Regions from separate parts of the Agrobacterium bohemicum genome, predicted to be linked through region 1. Evidence: riboswitches for the same ligand, from Rfam matches in the RefSeq annotation. Region 1 holds a riboswitch; each other region holds the start of a gene.

Region 1 (6,821 bases):
CAAGGGCCGGCGCAGCCGGGCGAAGCCTCCCTTGACGCGGGAGGCGCGAATGCGGCACGCCGTTCATTTCTCCTTCCTTTTCCTGCTTCTCCCTTTCCTGACATTTCAGGACCTCGTTCCAGTCGTCCGCCGGCGGTCGCAGACGCAACCAATCGCATCCAGCCTGATCGGCCACTTCACGAAGGCGATATGCAAAGGCCTCGCCCTGGCGATTGGCGTCGGTCGCCGCAACAAGTTGCACATCCGGGTACCGAGCCAGTTGTCGTAACGCTGCGGCAGTGTTCGGCGACCAACCGCCGCCGGTGCTGAGATAGAGGGTGTCTTCTCGCATCCCCTCGATTGCTGCGAGGCTCATTGCATCGATCGCAGCTTCCGTCACACAAAGCCGATGGGCTCCGGATGGGCCGAGCCGGAACAGCACCTTCGCGCCGCCCGTCGCAAAGCCCCGCCAGTCCGGGCCGCGTTCTTCCCAGCCACAGATGTTACCGTCCTCGTCAACATGGCCAGCCCACATGCTTCCGTAAGGGCCTTCACGAAGTACACCCTGTTTGATGGCACCCTTCAGAATCCGTTCCGGTACGAAGCGCGTAAACCGCAGGTAGCGCCAGGTTTCAGATGACGGTCGAGGTTTCCGACGCGATATCCACCGATCATGGATCGTCGCAATCGCAGTTTTTGTTGGCGCTGCCGCCATCCACTCCGGTTCTATTGACTGGAAGCCGATGAGACCGGCGACACGGTCCAACGCGTCCAGGAAGCCACCTCCGTCGAGGCGTGCAACAAGTGAGAAAACGTCGCCCTTGTCATCGCCTAGCGGATCGAACCAACCCTGGCCACCATGGGTGACGATAACGATCTCACCGCCGCGGCGGTATTTCACAGCCCGGCGGGTGCTTTCCTTCGCATCGATCGCGAAGCCCGATGTCTCCAAAACTGCTCCGCACCCGACCCGTTCGCGAATTTCCTCAATATCTCTTCGCTTCATCATCTTTCCGATCGCCTGGCGATCGTCCCTTGTTAATTTCCTTTCCGCATTCTTCGCGGACCCCTTCACGTCCGGCGCGAAGAGCGAAGGCGGCAAGGGCGGGGTTGGCAATTGGTGAATCCTGCAAAGGATTTGCCAGCCCCGGCGTCGCTTCCCTTGCCACCGCTCGCTCGCTAGCGGCAGCCGGAACGGCAAAAGGCGGCTCAATGAGCCGCCCAGGGGGAAAGCTCGTGCACGATTTCGAGGTCGTCGCCGTCGTCGATCTCGTCGGTGGGTAGGACGCCGTATTCACCGTCGACTGCAAAGACGGTGACCGGGACCATCAGGTCACGGGAGAGTTGGAAGGTGTGGGACTGTGCGAGAGAAAGATCGTGCGACATCGTTATCGGCTCCAGTTGGGGAGCGGGCCAATTCCCGCTCGATGGTTCCGAAAAGGCCCTGAGACGGGCGCGATCACCTCGCAGGCAAAGCCAAGAGGCCGCAGCGTGGCTGCGGACCCTTCACGGGTTGATCGTGGAAGATCCGGATCTGGGCCAGGAAGCCATCGACAGAGAGCGGGATTGGCCGTGGTTCATGCTGGCGATCACGAGGTGATGCGGCGTGTTGTCCCGTACCTATGCGGGCCAAACTTAAGACAGTTTTGATGTGCCTCATTCGAAAAGGGATGAGACCTATGTGAGCGGAGATGGCGCGATCGTTCGCATTCCGGCCTGACCTCCCGACCTGTTGTCATCCTGTCAATTTCGCCAGGTATCGGCGGTTTGAATAAACCATTTTACTGATGACCGACGGTTCTGATGAGCGAAATGGTTCTGAACCTGACAGCATTGCCTGAAGAAACGCGGGAGTGGATAGGACATGCTTGGCCGTGACGAATTTTCCGTGTTGATCGAACGGGCAGGGCTGAAACTTGACGACGACCAATTTGAAGCTGCCCGCGCATCATACGCAAATCTCCGGGTCCTGACTGATTTGGTGCGAATACCGCGTGATCGCCGGGTGGAATCTCCCCACGTGTTTCGTGTCGATGGACCAGCAATTCCAAGGCCCTGCACCACGGACGATCGACCTTCGACGGACGAGGTGTGACAGATGTCGGAGCTCTGGGAACTTGGGATCGCTGAAACCGCACGAATGATTGCTCGAAAACAAATCTCACCCGTCGAGGTGGTTGATCACTTTCTTGCACGTGCAACAACACTCAATTCCACGCTCCATTGTTTCATCACGATCGAGGAGGACGCAGCACGTGTTGACGCCCGCAAGGCTGAGGCTGAAATCATGGAAGGTCAATACAGAGGACCTTTGCATGGCATCCCATATGCGGTGAAGGACATCATCAATGTGTCTGGCCTTCCAACCACCAACAATTCTCGCCTCACGCTGGGTGACATCGCAACGTCTGACGCGTCAGTCGTCGCAAGTCTGCGCGCGGCTGGCGCTGTCTTGCTGGGTAAGACTGAGACGCAGGAATTCGCCATGGGTGGGCCGGATTTCAGCCTGCCCTTTGGGCCCGCGCGCAATCCGTGGGATCTCGATCGCTTTACCGGGGGCTCGTCAAGTGGGTCGGCGGCAGCCGTCGCTGCGGGAACGGTTCCGCTTGCGATCGGAACGGACACGGGCGGATCGATAAGGACGCCGTCAGCCTACTGCGGCATTTCGGGCATGAAGCCGACATATGGTCGGGTGAGCCGCTGGGGGATGACGCCTCAAGCCTATTCCATGGAGACCGCCGGCCCAATGACGTGGTCCGTTGAGGACAATGCGATAGCACTCCAGGCTCTTGCAGGTCATGACCCCGGTGACCCGTCTTCAGTCGACATTCCGTCGCAGCCATGGACCGAGGCGACGTCTTTAGGCGTGTGTGGCATGAGGATAGGTCTCCTGCGCAGTTTCCATGAAGAGGAGCCCGACTTCTTTTCGGACGAGTGCGTCGCAGTTTTCGAAGAGGCTGCCAGACTTTTTGAACACGCTGGTGCCACCACCACGGATGTATCATTATCACCTCTGCGTCACTATTTCGCCGCCCAGCGCGTCATCATGTATAGCGAGGCAGCAGCCGTCCACGAAGACGATTTCAGACGCAGTCTCCATCTTTATGGTCCGTATTCGGTCGAGCGCTTTTTACCAGGCTTCTTGCTCACTGCGACCGATTACCTCCAGGCATGCCGCAGGCGTGGGGAACTGACCACAGAGCTCGCCGAGGCCTTTTCATCTGTCAATCTCCTTTTGGTGATCGGTGCGCTTGGCGTCGCACCTCTCATCCATGACGTGGCAAGAAATTCTCTTGTGAATGGGACCCCGTCCGTCAATGCCGCTTTCAACCTGACGGGCTCGCCAGCCATGAGCGTGCCTGCGGGCATCAGCGCCGATGGCCTGCCCCTTTCGGTCCAGCTCGTCGGGCGGAATTTCGACGAGTTCAGCATCTATCGTGCGGCTCAAGTCATCGAAGACGAAATGGCCCGTAGAGCAATCTGCCCACAGGCGGCCGTAAAGGTCGACTTCCTTGCGTAGAGGAGAGATGCCGGCCCAAATAGAAGTGCGCCTTCCTGCGAGGTTCTCCGTGACGCGCTCTCACTTGTGGAAACATGGAGGCGATCAGGGCTGCCGCGATCGATAGCCTTGGCCTCGCTTATCTGCCAGAGTTCCTAGCGGCCGATGCCATTCGCGAAGGCCTGCTACAAACGGTGCTGAGCGACAGTCTGACGGCACCAGGCCATTTCTCCATCCTCTGGCCGTCGGCGCGATTTATTACACCGAGGCTGCGCGCCTTTATCGATTTCGCAGCGGAGAAGCTGTTTACGGAAGTCTAATTGATGATGCCAATCGCCATGTCTTATTGGCGCAGAGCGGATAACCGCATCTGGCCCAAAGCAGACAAACGCGCGTTTATGCTTCCGACTGACGTTACTCCGCCTATGAGCTAGCAACTGGTGTTGAAGGTGTTTGACGTGCCCTGCTCAGGAAACCAGCGATATAGTCGACGTCCTCATCGCCACATCTTAACCCGAGGTGGATACTCTTGCTGATGCCCCTGCTCCCTATCCGGACAGGTTGAACACCCAGTTCCGCGGCGTCCAGCCGCACGAGCCAGTCTGGGATTGCGCTGACCCCGCGACCTGCCGCAACAAGCTGCAACATCATCTCCGTTGTTTCGACAGTACTGTGATGACGGGGGCGAGTGTCGCCCGGTACTAGGAACTGGGTGAAGACATCGAGCCTTTCCGGCGGCACAGGATAGGTGAACAACGTCTCGTCCAGAAGGTCTGAAGGTTCGGCATGATCTTTGAAAGTTAGCGGATGGCCGGTCGGCACGGCGAGGACTAGCTCGTAATCGAAGACCGCCACATAGTGGATGCCCGCCGCATCGATCGGGTCTGGCGTGATCAGGATGTCGATCTCTGATCCTGTTAAAGCAAATACTCCGCCGAACACGAAAGAGGTCGTCAGCTCCAAGTCGACATCGGGCCATTCGAGCAAATATGGCTTCGTGACGCCCATGAGCCATTGATGGCAGGGATGGCATTCCATCCCGATTTTCAACGATCCTCGTCGTCCATACCGGTAATCAGAGAGGACATTTTCCGCCCTTTCAAGCTGCGGCAGGACGCGCTGCGCGAGTTCAACGATGTAGCGACCCGCCTCAGTCAGACGCACATTGCGTCCGTCTTTTCCCCACACAGCTATTCCATAGCGTTCTTCGAGTTTTCGGATCGTATGGCTGAGCGCCGACTGGGTCACATTCAACCGTTCAGCAGCCGCCGTCAGACTGCCAAGACGGTCGACTTCCCGCAGGATGGAAAGGTGTTGTCTGTCCAGCATGTCAGCGACTTCTCGTCTGCAGGTGCGCGTCGAGGGGGATCGAGACTTGCTTAGGTGCTCTTGTCGTCGGGTTCTGGTTCATCGGCACTGCCATCATGTTGCGGCAGGGCGAAGACATGACGCGAGGCAACGGCGCGAGGATGCCGAACGCAAAGCGGCACACCGGGACACCCCGCCCGTGGACGTTATCTGTCGCGGCAGGTCTCCTGGCTTGCGGGTCAATGCTTCCGTCCGTCTTCCCGAGGCGCGCCTCAGTGACATGAATTGACTTCCGCTCGTCGCTTACAGTTGCGGGGGCAGCTCCGGCTTCGGGCGATGAGCGCCGTACCGAATTCCCTCTTAGCTCCAGACTTTCGCCTGAAGAACCACGATGACGAAGCAATGTAGCATGTTGGTTGGAGGGTCAAGTTTTCTTCTCAAGAAGTAGAGAACGTTGTCGGCATCAAACGCATGAACAGCGCTCATACGTCAGTGAGATAATACCATTTTTAGTCAGCCGCCGGGTCAGGCATACCGCCCGCAAGAATGACTTTGAACCGAAAGGGCCGCTTACGACGACCTAATTCGGGAAGCAGGATGCCGGATGATGTTGGACAGCACTTTCACTTTCTCGATCAGGTGCATTCCGTTTGACGAGGACTATCGCCCTGCAGAGAGTACGCGCGCCACGACGAATTTCGCCAATCTGGCACGAGGCGAGAACCGTCGAGAGAACCTGCGCAACGCATTGCGGATGATCGACAACAAGTTCAATGCGATGGCGCATTGGGATAACCCGCTACGGGATCGCTACGCAGTCGAGATCGAAATCGTATCCGTGGAGATGAGCATCGGGTCATCGGCAGAGACCGAAACCTTCCCCATCATCGAAGTCCTCAAGACCAACATCGTCGATCAAGCGACGAGCGAGCGTATCGAAGGCGTCGTCGGTAACAACTTCTCTTCCTACGTCAGAGATTATGATTTCAGTATCCTGCTGCCCGAGCATAACATTAACAAGGACGCTTTCAGCGCACCTGACGACTTCGGTGATCTGCATGGGAAGCTGTTTCAGGCGTTCCTGAAGTCAGAAGCTTACAGGGACCATTTCAGCAAGCCGCCGATCATCTGCCTGAGCGCCTCCAGCACCAAGACCTATCATCGCACCGACAATCAGCATCCGATCCTTGGTATCGAATACAGGCAAAGCGAGTTCTCGCCGACAGACCGGTACTTCGAGAAGATGGGATTGCAAGTACGTTATTTCATGCCGCCCAACAGCGTCGCGCCATTTGCATTCTACTTTATCGGCGACCTGCTGACGGATTACACGAACCTCGAGCTCATCAGTACCATCAGCACGATGGATACGTTCCAAAAAATCTACCGCCCGGAAATCTACAATGCCAATTCCGTTGCGGGCACGTGTTACCGCCCAAACCTGAAGCACTCGGACTATTCACTGACGCAAGTCGTCTATGATCGGGAGGAGCGCAGCCGCCTTGCAGTCGAGCAGGGAAAATTTGCCGAGCAGCATTTTATCAGACCGTTCAAGACCATTCTCGATGCATGGTCCGCCAACTACGTCGTCCGTTAATCCGAAAGCATAGGATCATTCCGATGAAGTCATTGTTGCCCCCTTCGGCCGCCGGCAGCCTGCCAAAGCCCTCCTGGCTTGCAGAGCCTGAGAAGCTATGGTCGCCCTGGAAGTTGCAGGGTGATGAACTGATCGAAGCGAAGCAGGACGCCTTGCGTCTGGCATTGGACGACCAGCTTCAGGCTGGCATCGAGATCGTCAGCGACGGGGAGCAGACCCGCCAGCATTTTGTCACAACGTTCATTGAGCACCTCGACGGCGTCGATTTCGAGAAACGAGAAACCGTCAGGATTCGTAACCGGTATGATGCAAGCGTCCCGACGGTCGTTGGAGCCGTGTCCCGTCAAAGGCCGGTCTTTGTCGATGATGCCAAATTCCTGCGCCAACAGACGACGAAGCAGATCAAATGGGCTCTTCCAGGCCCAATGACCATGATCG
Region 2 (6,821 bases), on a different contig from region 1:
CGACGAGGCCGATCATCGCCACCGCGATGGCCTGGTTGAAATCGATCTGCACGGGCGCAAAGAAGCGCAGCAGGCTTTCCCAGGCAATCATCACCGCGGCAACGCCCAGCACCACAGCGCTGGCAAAACCGGCCAGATCGCCAAATTTTCCCGTTCCGAACGTAAAGCGGGCATTGTTGGCCTGCCTGCGAGCGTAGAGATAAGCGAGCGCAGAAATCAGCATCGCGCCGGCATGGGTGGCCATGTGCCAGCCATCCGCGGTCAGCGCCATAGAGCCGAACCAGCTCCCGGCCGTGATTTCCGCCACCATCATTGCAGCCGTCAACGCAATCACCGTCCATACGCGGCGCTCATTGCGCTCGTGATCCCGCCCCAGAAAGACGTGGCTGTGGGTGCCGCGGGCGTCAGGATGCTCGGTTGTCGTCGTCATGCCGCACCTTTATCGAATGTAAGTTTTCAAGACCTGCGCCAGCTCTTCCGTGGCGCGGGCACGCTCTTCGTCGTTTTCCGCATGAAGCACATGCTCATGCAGATGATCCTGCATCACCTCACCGGTCAGCCCGGACAGCGCACCGCGCACGGATGCCAGCAATTGCAGCACCTCCCCGCACGGCTTGCCGCTTTCCAGCGCACGCTCAACGGCTTCCATCTGCCCTTTAAGGCGACGAATGCGGGCCAGAAGCTTGTCCTTGTTCTCGATAGTGTGTGACATGGTACTTTCTCAATATAGTATAGGGGGGTATATTATAGGGAGGCGCAGAACTTCGCAAGCTCCGCCCGACACGGCTTGTCACCCGATCAGCCGATCGCTATATCTCTAGAAACTAGAGATATGAGGCGCGACCATGTATTCCATCGGCGATCTTTCCCGAAACACCGGCGTCAAAGTGCCGACCATTCGCTATTACGAGCAGATGGGTCTGTTGCGTGCGGCGGAACGGTCCGAAGGCAATCAGCGCCGCTATGAAAAATCTGATCTGGAACGCCTCGCTTTCGTGCGCCACGCCCGCGACCTCGGCCTAAACATAGATGCCATCCGCGAACTGATTGCGCTCAGTCAGCACCGGGAAATGCCCTGCGCCGGCGCCGACCGCATCGCCGCCGACCATCTTACGACCGTCCGCGAAAAGATCGCCAAGCTGAAGAAGCTGGAACACGAGCTGGAGCGCATCGTTTCCCATTGCGACGGCCATTCGATCGAGGATTGTTATGTCATCCGGGCGCTGTCGAACCATGATCTGTGTGAGCATGAGCATTGAGGGAAGAGTTCGTGGGTGGGGAGCCAGCCTGTTAAGCAGCGGGCTCCGGCAGACTTTCTAATAGTCCACCCGCATCATCGCGACGGTTCCCGGTTGCGAACGATCAGACGGGCGGGATAGGTGGTTAATCGGGGAGGCTACTGAGCCCCATCAATGGCAGGCGGTTGCATGAACTCGATCGTAATATGGTCGGGGCCTGAAACATAGGCTGTCATCGTTCCCTTTCTCGGACCGCCTGGGATGGCCTGTGGACTTCCCTTTACCTTCCATCCTGCAGCTTCAACGTGAGCAATGGCGGCATGGATGTCGCGGACGGTCAGCGCGAGATGAGCGGCACCGATCGCGCCTGCGCTATTTGCCACGGTTCCGTTCTGCTGGCCCTTGGAATACTGTAATAATTCGACCACGAAGCCGCCCTCCGATCTCACGATCGCCGTCCGCACATTCGGATCATCGACACCTGTTACCTGATGTAGGAAGTCTCCCCCCATCTCAGACTGCCGTTCAAGCGTGAACCCAAGCGCGTCTGTCCAGAACCGAATGGATTCATCCAACGAGGATACAACGAACCCTGCGTGATCTACGGCGATTACGTTGGCGGTATTTTTCATCACTAGATACTCACTCCGATAAGCTTGCAAAGCAAACGAATCTACAATGCCGCGACTGGCACCAGCAATATGGTCGTCATCATTTTTGTGGCACTTCAGTGCTCGGCAAAGCAATGATCGTCTTGCAAGGATGCTTCATGGTCAGACCGTTTTAGTCGGAGGTGAAATGCTCCTCGCATCATTATAAAAAGACCACCCCAATTATCCTATCGAACGTGCCGCATAGACCAGCTGAAACCGCGTTGAAAAAGGCCTACTCGAAAACAACGCTGGCAAATATTGCAGAGGCAGCAATCGCGACGAAGTCGCTTCGTATGACAGCTTCTGCATAAACCAGAAATCTGGCCTTGACACAATTACGATTCGAGCGCATTGAACCTCGCATGATCAACGCACGCGCACCCATTTCCTGCACGTATTTTTGGGCCTTCCTTTAAGGGCGGCTCGACAGATCACTTTGTCAACAAGCCGCCGTCAGGCGGCTTTGTTGTTTTCAAATGTCCTGACGGCTAAACCAGAACCCGAAGGACGAGAAAATGACCGAAGACAGCCTTCTGACCCTACCGAGACCACCCGTTGTCACCATTCGCGGTGCGCGCAAGGCCGATTTGCCTGAGCTTAACGAGATGATCACGTTGCTTGCCGCCCACCATGGCGATGCGGCAGCGATTACGGCTGAAAAGCTGGAGCGCGACCTGTTTGGCCAGGTGCCGTGGATTACGGCGCTGGTTGCCGAAGCCGATGGCGAGTTGATCGGATACGCCATTCTCTTGCCGCTCTACCGTGCGCAGGAAGGCCGTCGCGGCATGGAACTGCACCATCTTTTCGTGCGTGATGGCCACCGTGGCCATGGCACCGGCCAGCATCTGGTGGGGCGCGCTCGTGATGTTGCCAAGCGTTGTGGCTGCGACTTCCTTTCGGTGGGTGCCGCAACCGGCAATTTCGCTGCGCACAAATTCTACGAAAACATGGATTTCATACCACGCCCCGTGACCGGCATGCGTTTCATGCAGGCGTTAGCTTAGTGCGATAGACACAACGGAACCGACCGTGCCGGTCAGGCTTTTGGCATGGTCTTGTTTCGGTTTAGTGTTTCAACGTGGTTGATTGCAGGAGAAGAGAATGCCTCGTATTGCGCTGGCCCTAACCGAGGATTTTGCCGATTGGGAACCCGCATTGTTGACTGCGGCGGCACGTGGGTATCTGGGCGTCGACATCTTGACCGCAACGCCTGATGGTTCGCCCGTCGTTTCCATGGGCGGCCTGAAAGTCACCCCTGATATGGCCTATGATGCGTTGGACCCTGATATGATCCATGCGCTGGTCATTCCCGGTGGGCTGATCTGGGAAAAGGGTGTGGCACCGGATTTTACCGACCTCGTCCACCGCTTTCGCGCGCAGGACCGCGTAGTGGCAGGCATCTGTGCGGCGGCGAGTGCGCTCGCGGGAACCGGCGTGCTGAACCACGTGGCCCATACCGGCAATTCGGTGAGTTCACATAGCAGATACGAGAGCTATCAAGGCGCGGAACACTACCGCGACCAGCCGCAAGCCGTCAGCGACAAGGGCATCATTACCGCACCTGGCAGCGCGCCGGTGACATTTGCAGCAGAGGTGTTGAAAGCACTCGACCTCTGGGGACCGGAGGCGGAGGCCGAAATCACCGTGTTTTCGGCGGAACATCGGTAGACTCAGCTTCGATCAAGAATGCGGCAGGCACGTGCTGGTCCTTGCGTGTCATCGGACGTCATTGCGCGGCGCAAATCCCGACTGTTAAGGTGCAGGCTGCGGTCGACTGGCAAAGCAAGACGGGCGATCTTGGCTGCGGCGGCCGTCAAGAAGGCCGGGCTATTACTCTCGAAAAACTGTAGGCACGCTGCCTTTTCAGGCTCTTGCCGCAGCAGCGCTTTGAAAGCGAGGCGGTGCATGGCGCAAGGCGCGCCATGACCGGGGACGGAAAAACGCAGCGCATCGAGTTCATCGCTCCACTCGACTGCATTTTTCATCTTATCGGGCAGCGTCGAAACGCTTGAAGAAAAGCCCGCTCAGCGAACCAAGAATGATCCAGAACACAAAACTGGTAACGGTTGCCAGCACCATGAACCGGCGCTCGAGTGGCAGAGGTGCCAAAGCGTGTTCGCCCTCCGGCGGCAGCGGCGCGCCAATGACGTGTGGTGCGGCGATGAGCATGACGGCCAGAACCGCAGCCCATGGCTCACCCCGTCTGAAGACGAGCAGCGCCAAACCACCCGCCGTTGCGGCGACCGTCGCGATCCACCACATCTGACGTGCGCCGAGAGCGGCGGCGGGCGTGCCCGGCAATTCCGGTGGCAGACCGATCATGGGTGCCAGCATGACGGCGGCAAAACCCGCAAGACCCCAGAAGATGCCTTCGCGCCAGCCGCCTTCTGAGCCGCGTAGCGAAATCAACGCCGTCAGGACCAGCGCGTAGCCGATGGCGGTCAGCACATTGGCGGCGATGGTGTAGGCGTTGCGTTCGAAACCATCGGCAGGCGTCCAGGCTTCGGCATCATGATGATGGTCGGCCGGTGTTGCGGCATCGTGGGCGTGAGCGGGAGCAGCCTCGCCGCCGGCATTTTCAAAGGTTTCCGCCTGAAGGATGAGAGGCGTGGTGCCGACAGCCTGCATGACGCTGACGGCGAGACCGGCAATCAGCCCCACCAGAACGGCGGTAAAAACGATATTACGGAAAAATGGCATCTCTGTTTCCCTCAATGGCAAGGGAAGGCATTGGCATGACGCGTATCATGGGCGGCATTGTGCACCGCTTCGACATGCGAAAAGCCCACGAAACCGACGATGAACAGGCCAAGTGCGGCGGCTGTCAACGACTGCGCAATCTTCGATGTTTTGGTTGATACGGCTGATGTGGCCGTATTCTGCTGGATAGACATGGTGATCCCTTCCTGAGCGGGTGGGCGCATTGCTGATCAAAAGCCGCACGACCGCATTCAACATTCACCACGGGGAAAGAGACACAAGGTCTTGAAGGCCGGAGAACCGACCTGCCAACCGTGCTGTTCCGGACACCCCGCCGGTATTGACGACACTCACGTGATGGCAGGTCTCCTGGCTCGCGGGTCGTAACCTTGAAAACACCTTCCCGAACTTTGCAGTCAGTGGCTTTTCGTTTTCAGGCTATCCGCTCACAGTTGCGGGGGCAGCCACGAATCAAAGCTCGCGCTTCTATCGTGTTCCCTTTTCACTTTCCGGGCGAACCCGAAAAGACCATCACACAACCGTTATCCGGCGGAAGCTGATCCGAGTCAATGGCTGATCACGGAGACGGCAATGCCTTCAGGTAGGCCGCAATCGCGTTGCGATCTTCGGCGGGAAGGCGGGCCATGTTCTGCTGCACCTTGACCATGGAACCGCCGGCGCTATCGAAATCCGGTGTAAAGCCGGTCTCGAGATAATTGGCGATATCAGCTTGCGACCATGAACCGATGGGTTGGGACTCAGGCCGGATATCGGGAATACGCCCCTCACCTTCCGGGTTGGGTCCACCGGCTAGCCATTGGTTCTTCAGGAACCCACCCAGTGCATCGCGCGGGGTGTGGCATTCACCGCAGTGGCCGAGGCCTTCCACGAGATATTGCCCGCGAAGGACTTCCGCATCGGCATTGGCAAGCTGCACGCGCGGCTTGCCCTTGTCGAAATACAGGAATTTCCAGCCACCCAGAGCAAGACGAATATTGAAGGGAAATGGCAGATCATGGCCCGGCGCATCATTGGTGCTGGCCGGCAGTGTTTTCAAATAGGCGAAAAGATCGTTCACATCCTGCGGCGTCATCCGCGCATAGGAGTTGTAAGGGAATGACGGGTAGAGATGCTCGCCGTCTTTGCCGACGCCGCGCGTCATCGCATCGCCGAATTGCCCCACTGTCCACGCGCCGATGCCGTGCTGCGGATCAGAAGAAATGTTGGGCATGTGGAAGGTGCCGAACGGGCTTGGCAAGGCCTGCCCGCCGGACAGCGTCTTCAGTGCGTCGCCCGTGGCATTCGGCGCGGCATGGCAGCTTGCGCAGCCGCCCGCCCAGAACAGCGTTTCACCATTGGCAAGGTTCGGCTCACCCAGATTGGCCCAATGGCTTGGTGGCTGGCGTTGCGGCGCGGTTACCCACATGAAAACGCCAAGGCCGACGGCACCCGCAATAACAGCACCGCCCGCCAGCTTCGCCCAGATGGAAGCCATCGCCTTCTCCGATTCGTCCGAATTTACAATGCGAAAAGGTCCGCCGGTATGGTGGCGGACCTTGGCTGGTACCGACTACTTCTTGAGACGGTAGGTCTGGTGGCAACTGCTGCAATCTGCGCCGAGGGTCTTCATGGCAGCACCAACGCTGGCCTGATCCGTCGGCAATTGCGCCAGAACCGCATCGGCATCAGAACCGAGCTTTTCGGACTTGGACTTGAAGTCCACGAAGTTCTGCCAGATGGCAGGAGCCGCAGCGCCGCCCTCGGAACCAGCCGGGAACTGGTCCGGAAAGGCCTTGGCATTGGTGCTGATGGTGGTAACAGCGGTTTTGACGGTAGCCGCATCGTAAGGCTTTTCACCCTTGGCAATGGCGCCAAGCGCACCCATGGCGCCGCCGATACCCTTCATCAAGCCTTCGCGCTTCTCAACCTCGCCAGCTGCGGAAACCGCACCGGCGCAAAGACAGCCTATCATTATGGAAGCGGCAATGGTTCTAAGCTTCATCGTTTCTCTCTCCTGAAACCGGCGCGCCGGAGGGGTGTCTGCTCTGTGTTCTCGCATGTCGTCATCGCAAAACAGCGTCCCACCCGCCCGACATGCTGGAGCGAGCGTGGACGAAGATGCCTGCTTCACATGGCAAAAAGAAGTCACATTCCGGTGATTTGTAAAGCGAAATCAGGTATATAAAGTTGCCTTTGGCCGTCGGCTTTTATCACCGCGCCACCGCGACCT
Region 3 (6,821 bases), on a different contig from region 1:
CATATGTGCCAAGAGCGGCATCAGCATCTGCGTTCCGGGGGCTGCGGCAATGTGAGTGCCAGAGGGCGCGCTGAACGCCGTTGCCGCGATGTTTTTCAGGGTTTCGACGGCACCCGGTTCCGGCAGGCGGGCAAAGGCGCTGGCAGGAATGGGCGAATGGGCGTAGGAGTGCGGGTTGATCCCGGTGGAAAGATCGATCCACGGTTCGGGCGCCTGCGGAAAAAGCTGGCGCGCGTGGCCCAGATTGCCTCCATGGCGGATCGCCGGTTGTGCTTTTTCTGGTACCTTTTCGCCCATGTTCTTCGCTCTCGCTTTCCTATCACTGCTCATCGAGCGCCTTCTCGGCTATCCCGACTGGCTGTTCAAACGCATCGGCCACCCCGTAACCTGGATCGGTTCGCTTATCGCGCTCCTAGATAGAAAATGGAACCGGGGGAGTGATTCATTTTTACGTCGCAAAGGCACGGGTGTTGCCGCTCTTGTTATCCTTCTAGGGTCGACGGTGCTGAGTGCATCGGTGTTGCAGTCAGCACTTCTATGGCTTCCGTTCGGCATATTGGCCGTGGCAGTGCTTGGCGCATCCCTGCCAGCACAGAAAAGCTTGGAGCAGCATGTCGAGGCCGTGGCGATGGCTTTGGAACGTGAGGGTATCGAAGGCGGTCGTAAAGCCGTTTCGATGATCGTGGGGCGTGATCCCGATAATCTGGATGAGGCTGCGGTCTGCCGCGCAGCGATTGAAAGTCTGGCGGAAAACTTTTCCGATGGTGTCGTCGCTCCCGCGGTTTGGTTAGGGCTTCTGGGGCTTGCCGGCGGTGCGGGTTACAAGGCGATCAACACAGCAGACAGCATGATTGGCCATCGCTCTGCCCGTCATGAAGCATTTGGCTGGGCGTCGGCGCGACTGGACGACCTGGTCAACCTGCCCGCTTCCCGGCTGACTGGCCTGTTGTTTGTCCTCGCTGCTTTTTTCGTGAATGGCGCTTCGCCTCGGGCTGGTTTCCGCTCTATTTTCCAAGACGCGCACCATCACCGTTCGCCCAATGCCGGTTGGCCGGAGGCGGCACTGGCAGGGGCACTTGGTTTCGCGCTGGCCGGTCCTCGGTCTTACGGCGGGCAAATGATCGAGGCGCGGTTCATGGGCGAAGGTGGGCGGCGCGATTTGACATCTGTCGATATTCGCCAGGCTTTGACACTCGCACGTATCGCGGATGCTATGTTGATCGCGTTTTTCGGTGCGTTAGCCTTGGCTATCGCGCTATAGCCAGTAGTGCATCGAGATCGAGATGGCGTTCCATGTGGTCCGCCAACCGGTCCAGAACGTCATCCACCTGCGCTTCGTAATTGAGTGCCGAGCTTTCGCCGCCCAGTCGCTCCAGCCATGCGCTGCGTTGATTGTCGTCTGCGAAGAGGCCGTGAATATAGGTGCCAAAGACGCGGCCATCAGCAGAGATCGCGCCCTCGGCGTGGTCGCCCATCGTAGAGAAGGGACGCATGTTGTCATTCCCTGTCGTTACACCGACATGCATTTCATAGCCGGAGAAAGAAACGTGATCGAAGCTTTGGCCGATGACAGAAACGAGCCTTTTGTCTCCCGTCAGCACAGTGTCGATATCCAGTAAGCCCAACCCCTCTATCGTGTTAGGCGTACCCTCGATACCATCAGGATCTGCCACCGTGTTTCCGAGCATCTGGTAGCCACCGCATAGGCCAAGCACAAAGCCGCCACGGCGCGCATGCGCCTTGATATCTACATCAAGCCCTGAACTTTTCAGGGCGCTCAGATCGGCGATCGTGGATTTGGAGCCGCAAATCAGCACCAGTGCACAATTTGCGGGAATGACATCGCCTTGGCGCACCCTGATAAGCTCGACATCCGGCTCAGCCTCAAGGGGATCAAGGTCGTCGAAGTTCGAGATGTGCGGCAGGATCGGCACTGCGATGCGGATCTTCGCGCCGGGTTTGTGCTGCCCAGGTGCTGTCAGGCCCAACGCGTCCTCTGCTGGCAGGCGATTGGCATCGGCAAAATGCGGCAGGAGGCCGATCGGGTTCCAGCCGGTTTTATCTGAGATAATGCGCATTCCTTCATCGAACAGGTTTGGATCACCCCTGAAACGATTAACGATGAAACCATGAATCATGGCGGCATCGTCTGCATCCAGAACCGCCTTTGTACCAACAAGGCTGGCGATGACGCCGCCTCGGTCGATATCGCCAATCAGGATGACGGGGGCATTGGCTGCGCGGGCGAAGCCCATATTGGCAATGTCGTTGGCGCGGAGATTGACTTCCGAAGCGCTGCCCGCACCCTCGATCAGGATGATGTCAGCTTTCGCCTTGAGATGTTCAAAGCTTTCCAGAACGCGCGGCATCAACCCTGCCTTCATATGCTGGTAATCTACGGCTTTGGCTTTGCCGATTACTTTGCCCTGCACCACCACCTGCGCACCGGTCTCGCTTTGGGGTTTGAGCAGCACGGGGTTCATATGCACGGAAAGCGGAACGCCAGCAGCCCGTGCCTGCAAGGCCTGTGCCCGGCCAATTTCGCCACCATCTGCTGTGACGGCGGCATTGTTGGACATGTTTTGCGGCTTGAAGGGCATGACGGACAGTCCGCGACGGACGAAGGCGCGGGCCAGCCCTGCCACCATCAGCGACTTGCCGACATCCGAGCCGGTGCCTTGAAACATCAAAACGCGCGCTGTCATGAATTAGAACTCAATGCCGGATTGCGCTTTCACACCAGCTTTGAAGTGATGTTTCACAAGCGTCATTTCCGTAACCATATCGGCGGCATCCATCAACGGCTGCTTGGCATTTCGGCCGGTGACGATAACGTGCAAACCGGGGCGACGAGTTTGCAGGGTCTCTACCACCTCTTCCAGCGGTAGATAATCATAGCGCAATGCGATGTTGAGCTCATCCAGAACCACGAGACCGATGGTGTCATCGGCCATCATCACCTTGGCTTCCTCCCAGGCTTTGGTCGCGGCGGCGACGTCGCGCTTGAGATCCTGAGTGTCCCACGTGAAACCTTCGCCCATGGTGCGCCACTCCACACGGTCACCGAACAGGGCGAGTGCCTGTTGTTCGCCGGTGGACCATGCGCCTTTGATGAACTGGACAATGCCGACACGTCTGCCGGTGCCCAGCATGCGCAAGGCAAGGCCGAAGGCTGCGGTAGACTTGCCTTTGCCAGGGCCGGTGTTGATCATCAGCAGACCTTTTTCGACGGTCTTTTCGGAGACTTCAGCATCTTGAACCGCCTTGCGGTTGACCATCTTGGCGCGGTGACGTTCGGCTTCGCTGTCGCTGATGTCGCGGGTCATGGCGGTTGGTCCTTCCGGGTCTCATGCTTTTCCAAAGCGGCGACTATAACCAAAACGCATGCGTGAGCAATGATACGCGGCATTGACACAAAAGCACCGCAGGGCATAAGGGTTAATGACTGACGGTCTTTTTCCGGCAACGGGAAAAGCTAAGAGGGAACACGGTGCACTTCGCTTATGCGGACAAATCCGTGGCTGCCCCCGCAACTGTAAGCGGTGAGCCCGCGCCGGAAGCCACTGGACATCTTCAAGTCCGGGAAGGCGGCGCGAGGTGTTGAAGCCGCAAGCCAGGAGACCTGCCGTTTCAGGAAAAACGTCTGCCGGGCGGGGTGCTCCGGTCAGTCGGTTGTTCGCCAATGGCTTTGCGGTTGTCCGCATGCCGTTTTCGATATCCGCACCCCAAGACCATGTGAAGGCGCGGAAAGTACACTCTTGGATATTACATCAACATCGCTCAGCCTGAATGAGAAGACGCACCATGACACCGCGCCTGGAGTCGTGGTTTATGTGTGCCGCAGTTGCCGGTCCGAAGCTGATCCGAATGCGGACCCTCGCCCCGGTGCGACCCTTGCGCAGGCCGCCATTGCGCTGGGTGACGCAGAGGGTGTCAATGTGCGCAGCGTCAATTGCCTTGCCAATTGCAAGCGCGGCTTGAGTGCCGCCATTCGCAGCGCCGATGGATGGTCCTATATGTTTGGATCGCTGAGCGAAGACGATGCGGCCGACCTTATGGTTGGCGCACGTCTGTTGGCCTCTGCGCCCGACGGGCTGATGCCGTGGCGCGGACGGCCCGACAGTTTGAAGCGTGGCCTCGTTGCCCGCATTCCCCCTTTGAATTTTACCGAGGAGACATCATGACCACGCTCAACCGCGTTCCCTGCACCATCATCACCGGCTTTCTGGGCGCTGGCAAAACCACGCTGCTGCGTGGCCTTCTGGAAAAGCTTGAGGGTAAGCGGCTGGCCATCATCGTCAACGAGTTCGGCGATGTCGGTATCGATGGTGACATTCTCAAGGGGTGTGGCATCGAAAACTGCCCGGAAGAAAACATCGTGGAATTGGCCAATGGCTGCATCTGCTGCACAGTGGCAGATGATTTCCAGCCCGCCATCGAGCAGATTCTGAGCCGACAGCCACGCGTTGAGCATATTCTGATAGAGACCTCCGGTCTTGCTCTACCAAAACCCCTAGTACAGGCTTTCCAGTGGCCAGCGATCAAAAGCCGTGTAACGGTGGATGCCGTTGTGGCCGTGGCCGATGGCGTAGCACTTGCACAAGGCATGGTATCGCATGATCTCGAAGCACTCGCTGCTCAGCGCCAGAACGACGAGGCGCTGGACCATGACGATCCGGTCGAAGAGGTTTTCGAAGACCAGATTGCCTGCGCTGATCTCATCGTTCTGACCAAGGGCGATCTACTGGATGCGGCGGGTCTCGAACGCGCCAAGGCACATATTAACGCTCATCTTCCAAAGGCTGCTAAAATTATCGTGGCTTCCAATGGCGCGATCGATCCTGCCGTGCTCATTGGCCTTGGCCTTGCAGTGGAAGAGCATATCGAAAACCGCCACACCCACCATGATGAAGAAGCAGATCACGACCACGACGAATTCGACAGCTTCGTTGTAGAACTGGACGCGGTAAAGGATGCAAACGCGCTAGCGATGCGGATTTCCGAAACCGCAGCATCGGAAAATGTGTTGCGCATCAAGGGGTTTGTCGAGGTGTCAGCCAAGCCGATGCGTTTGCAGGTGCAGGCGGTCGGTTCGCGCGTCAACCATTACTTCGATCGCCCGTGGGCTGCCGGTGAGGTGCGCCGCAGCCGTCTGGTCGTGATCGGAGAAAAGGGTCTCGACCGCGCGAAAATCGAGCGGATGCTGGCAGCCTGATCCATGCACATCCTCGCCACCACATCTTCGTCTCTGGACGACCTGATAGAGCCGGTTGATCTCAACCAGGGTCAGGCGGATGTGGTGGTGCTGTCTTTTTCGGCCAGCGATCTGGGTGGGCTGGAGCGCGGATGGCAGCGTAGTAACGATGTCTCGGTATCCTTTGTGTGTGCCAACCTTTCCGAACTTCGCCACCCCATGTCGGTCGATCTGTGGATTGAAAAGACGGCGGAACATGCCAGACTTATCCTTATCCGGATTCTCGGCGGTGCCGATCGCTGGCGATACGGCGTGGACGAGTTGTCGAGAATGGCGCGGCGGCGTGGCTTAAAGCTCTTGCTTTTGCCCGGCGAATGCAGCGATCGCGATGAGAAACTCGAAGCTGCGTCCACGGTCGATCTACCAACGCAGTCCAAAATCCTTTCCTTCTTCCGCGAAGGCGGGCCGGAAAATATGGACCGGATTGCGAGAGGGCTTGCTGCGTTGGCGCGAGGGGAAGTCTGGCCCGATCTTGCAGCAGAACCGTTGCCCAAATGCGGATTCTACCGGCCCGGTGAAGGCGTGGTTGACCTTTCGGCGGCGCTGGATTGTTACGAGGCCGGTACGCCGCTTGTGCCCATCCTGTTTTATCGTTCCATGCTGATGGCGGAAGACGTTGCGCCGATCGATGCGCTATATGAGGCACTGCGTGAACGCGGCTTTTCGCCGCTTCCGATCTTTGTCGGCGGTCTGAAAGACAGCGACGCTATCCGGTTTCTGGAAGAAAAGCTCGTTCCCTTGGAACCGGCAGCCATGATAGCAGCGACAGCTTTCGCCAGCCATTCGGACGAAGATGGCAAGAGCCTGTTCGACCGGCTGGGCGTCGCAACCTTTCAGGTCATCATGGCCACCACCCGCCGCGATGGTTGGGCGGAAAACATGCGCGGGCTCAACCCGTCCGATCTCGCCATGCATGTGGTGCTGCCGGAATTGGATGGGCGTATTCTGGCGGGCGCTATTTCCTTTAAACAGCCTTACCCAGACGGCGGGCGCGGCCTAGTCCATATCCCGGAGCGTGATCGCGTCGAGCAGGTTGCCGATCGTCTCTCTGCCTTTTTGCGGCTAAAGAATGCGGCACCTGCTGAGCGGCGTGTCGTCATTCTCATGCCGGATTATCCAGGCGCTGCACCGGGGCGAACGGGATATGCGGTTGGTCTCGATGTACCGCAAAGTGTGTTGGAGGTCCTGCGCGACTTACGCGACGCCGGTTATGCGGTGGACGATATTCCAGAGACGGCGCGGGCGTTGCTTGACCGGGTTGAAAATGAGACGACTACTTTTACGCTGGCCGACTACTCAGCGTTCCGCGACGCCCTGCCCAAAGCTGCCAATCTGGCCTTGGACGAAACATGGGGTGAAGCGGATGCAGATACTGCTGTAACAGCCGGAACATTCCATTTTCGTGCCGCTCGTTTCGGCTCAGTAACAGTTGCTCTTGCGCCAGATCGTGGCCGCACCGAAGACCGGCGGGTGGATTATCACGATCCGGCCCTGCCGCCTCGGCATGCACTGGTCGCTTTCGGTGCGTGGATGCAGAAAAGCCCGAGCGCACATGCAATTATTCATG

What was found. A riboswitch is a leader RNA that binds a small molecule or an ion and turns the genes downstream of it on or off. The one in region 1 is predicted to bind cobalamin.
Region 2: another riboswitch for cobalamin. It lies ahead of ATO67_RS16720 (CbtB domain-containing protein); the one in region 1 lies ahead of ATO67_RS14445 (LysR family transcriptional regulator).
Region 3: another riboswitch for cobalamin. It lies ahead of ATO67_RS07100 (DUF1636 family protein); the one in region 1 lies ahead of ATO67_RS14445 (LysR family transcriptional regulator).

What each region holds. Positions count from the first base shown of each region.
Region 1 covers NZ_KQ961030.1:196,154-202,974, reverse strand. The annotation lists gene ATO67_RS14465 (DUF3991 and toprim domain-containing protein) at 1-985, opposite strand, end outside; gene ATO67_RS23300 (hypothetical protein) at 1,189-1,365, opposite strand; gene ATO67_RS14455 (amidase) at 2,078-3,499, shown strand; partial or broken gene ATO67_RS14450 (LysR substrate-binding domain-containing protein) at 3,568-3,798, shown strand; gene ATO67_RS14445 (LysR family transcriptional regulator) at 3,902-4,807, opposite strand; cobalamin riboswitch at 4,987-5,192, opposite strand; gene ATO67_RS14440 (DUF1852 domain-containing protein) at 5,394-6,383, shown strand; gene ATO67_RS14435 (methionine synthase) at 6,407-6,821, shown strand, end outside.
Region 2 covers NZ_KQ961032.1:155,906-162,726, reverse strand. The annotation lists gene dmeF (CDF family Co(II)/Ni(II) efflux transporter DmeF) at 1-430, opposite strand, end outside; gene dmeR (Ni(II)/Co(II)-sensing transcriptional repressor DmeR) at 440-712, opposite strand; gene ATO67_RS16750 (MerR family transcriptional regulator) at 846-1,259, shown strand; gene ATO67_RS16745 (VOC family protein) at 1,397-1,870, opposite strand; gene ATO67_RS16740 (GNAT family N-acetyltransferase) at 2,407-2,895, shown strand; gene ATO67_RS16735 (type 1 glutamine amidotransferase family protein) at 2,993-3,559, shown strand; gene ATO67_RS16730 (hypothetical protein) at 3,562-3,876, opposite strand; gene ATO67_RS16725 (CbtA family protein) at 3,878-4,591, opposite strand; gene ATO67_RS16720 (CbtB domain-containing protein) at 4,603-4,785, opposite strand; cobalamin riboswitch at 4,934-5,139, opposite strand; gene ATO67_RS16715 (cytochrome c) at 5,169-6,086, opposite strand; gene ATO67_RS16710 (c-type cytochrome) at 6,162-6,593, opposite strand; gene ATO67_RS16705 (metallophosphoesterase) at 6,802-6,821, opposite strand, start outside.
Region 3 covers NZ_KQ961025.1:312,108-318,928, reverse strand. The annotation lists gene cobD (threonine-phosphate decarboxylase CobD) at 1-297, opposite strand, end outside; gene cbiB (adenosylcobinamide-phosphate synthase CbiB) at 296-1,261, shown strand; gene ATO67_RS07110 (cobyric acid synthase) at 1,248-2,705, opposite strand; gene cobO (cob(I)yrinic acid a,c-diamide adenosyltransferase) at 2,709-3,326, opposite strand; cobalamin riboswitch at 3,433-3,644, shown strand; gene ATO67_RS07100 (DUF1636 family protein) at 3,759-4,184, shown strand; gene cobW (cobalamin biosynthesis protein CobW) at 4,178-5,215, shown strand; gene cobN (cobaltochelatase subunit CobN) at 5,219-6,821, shown strand, end outside.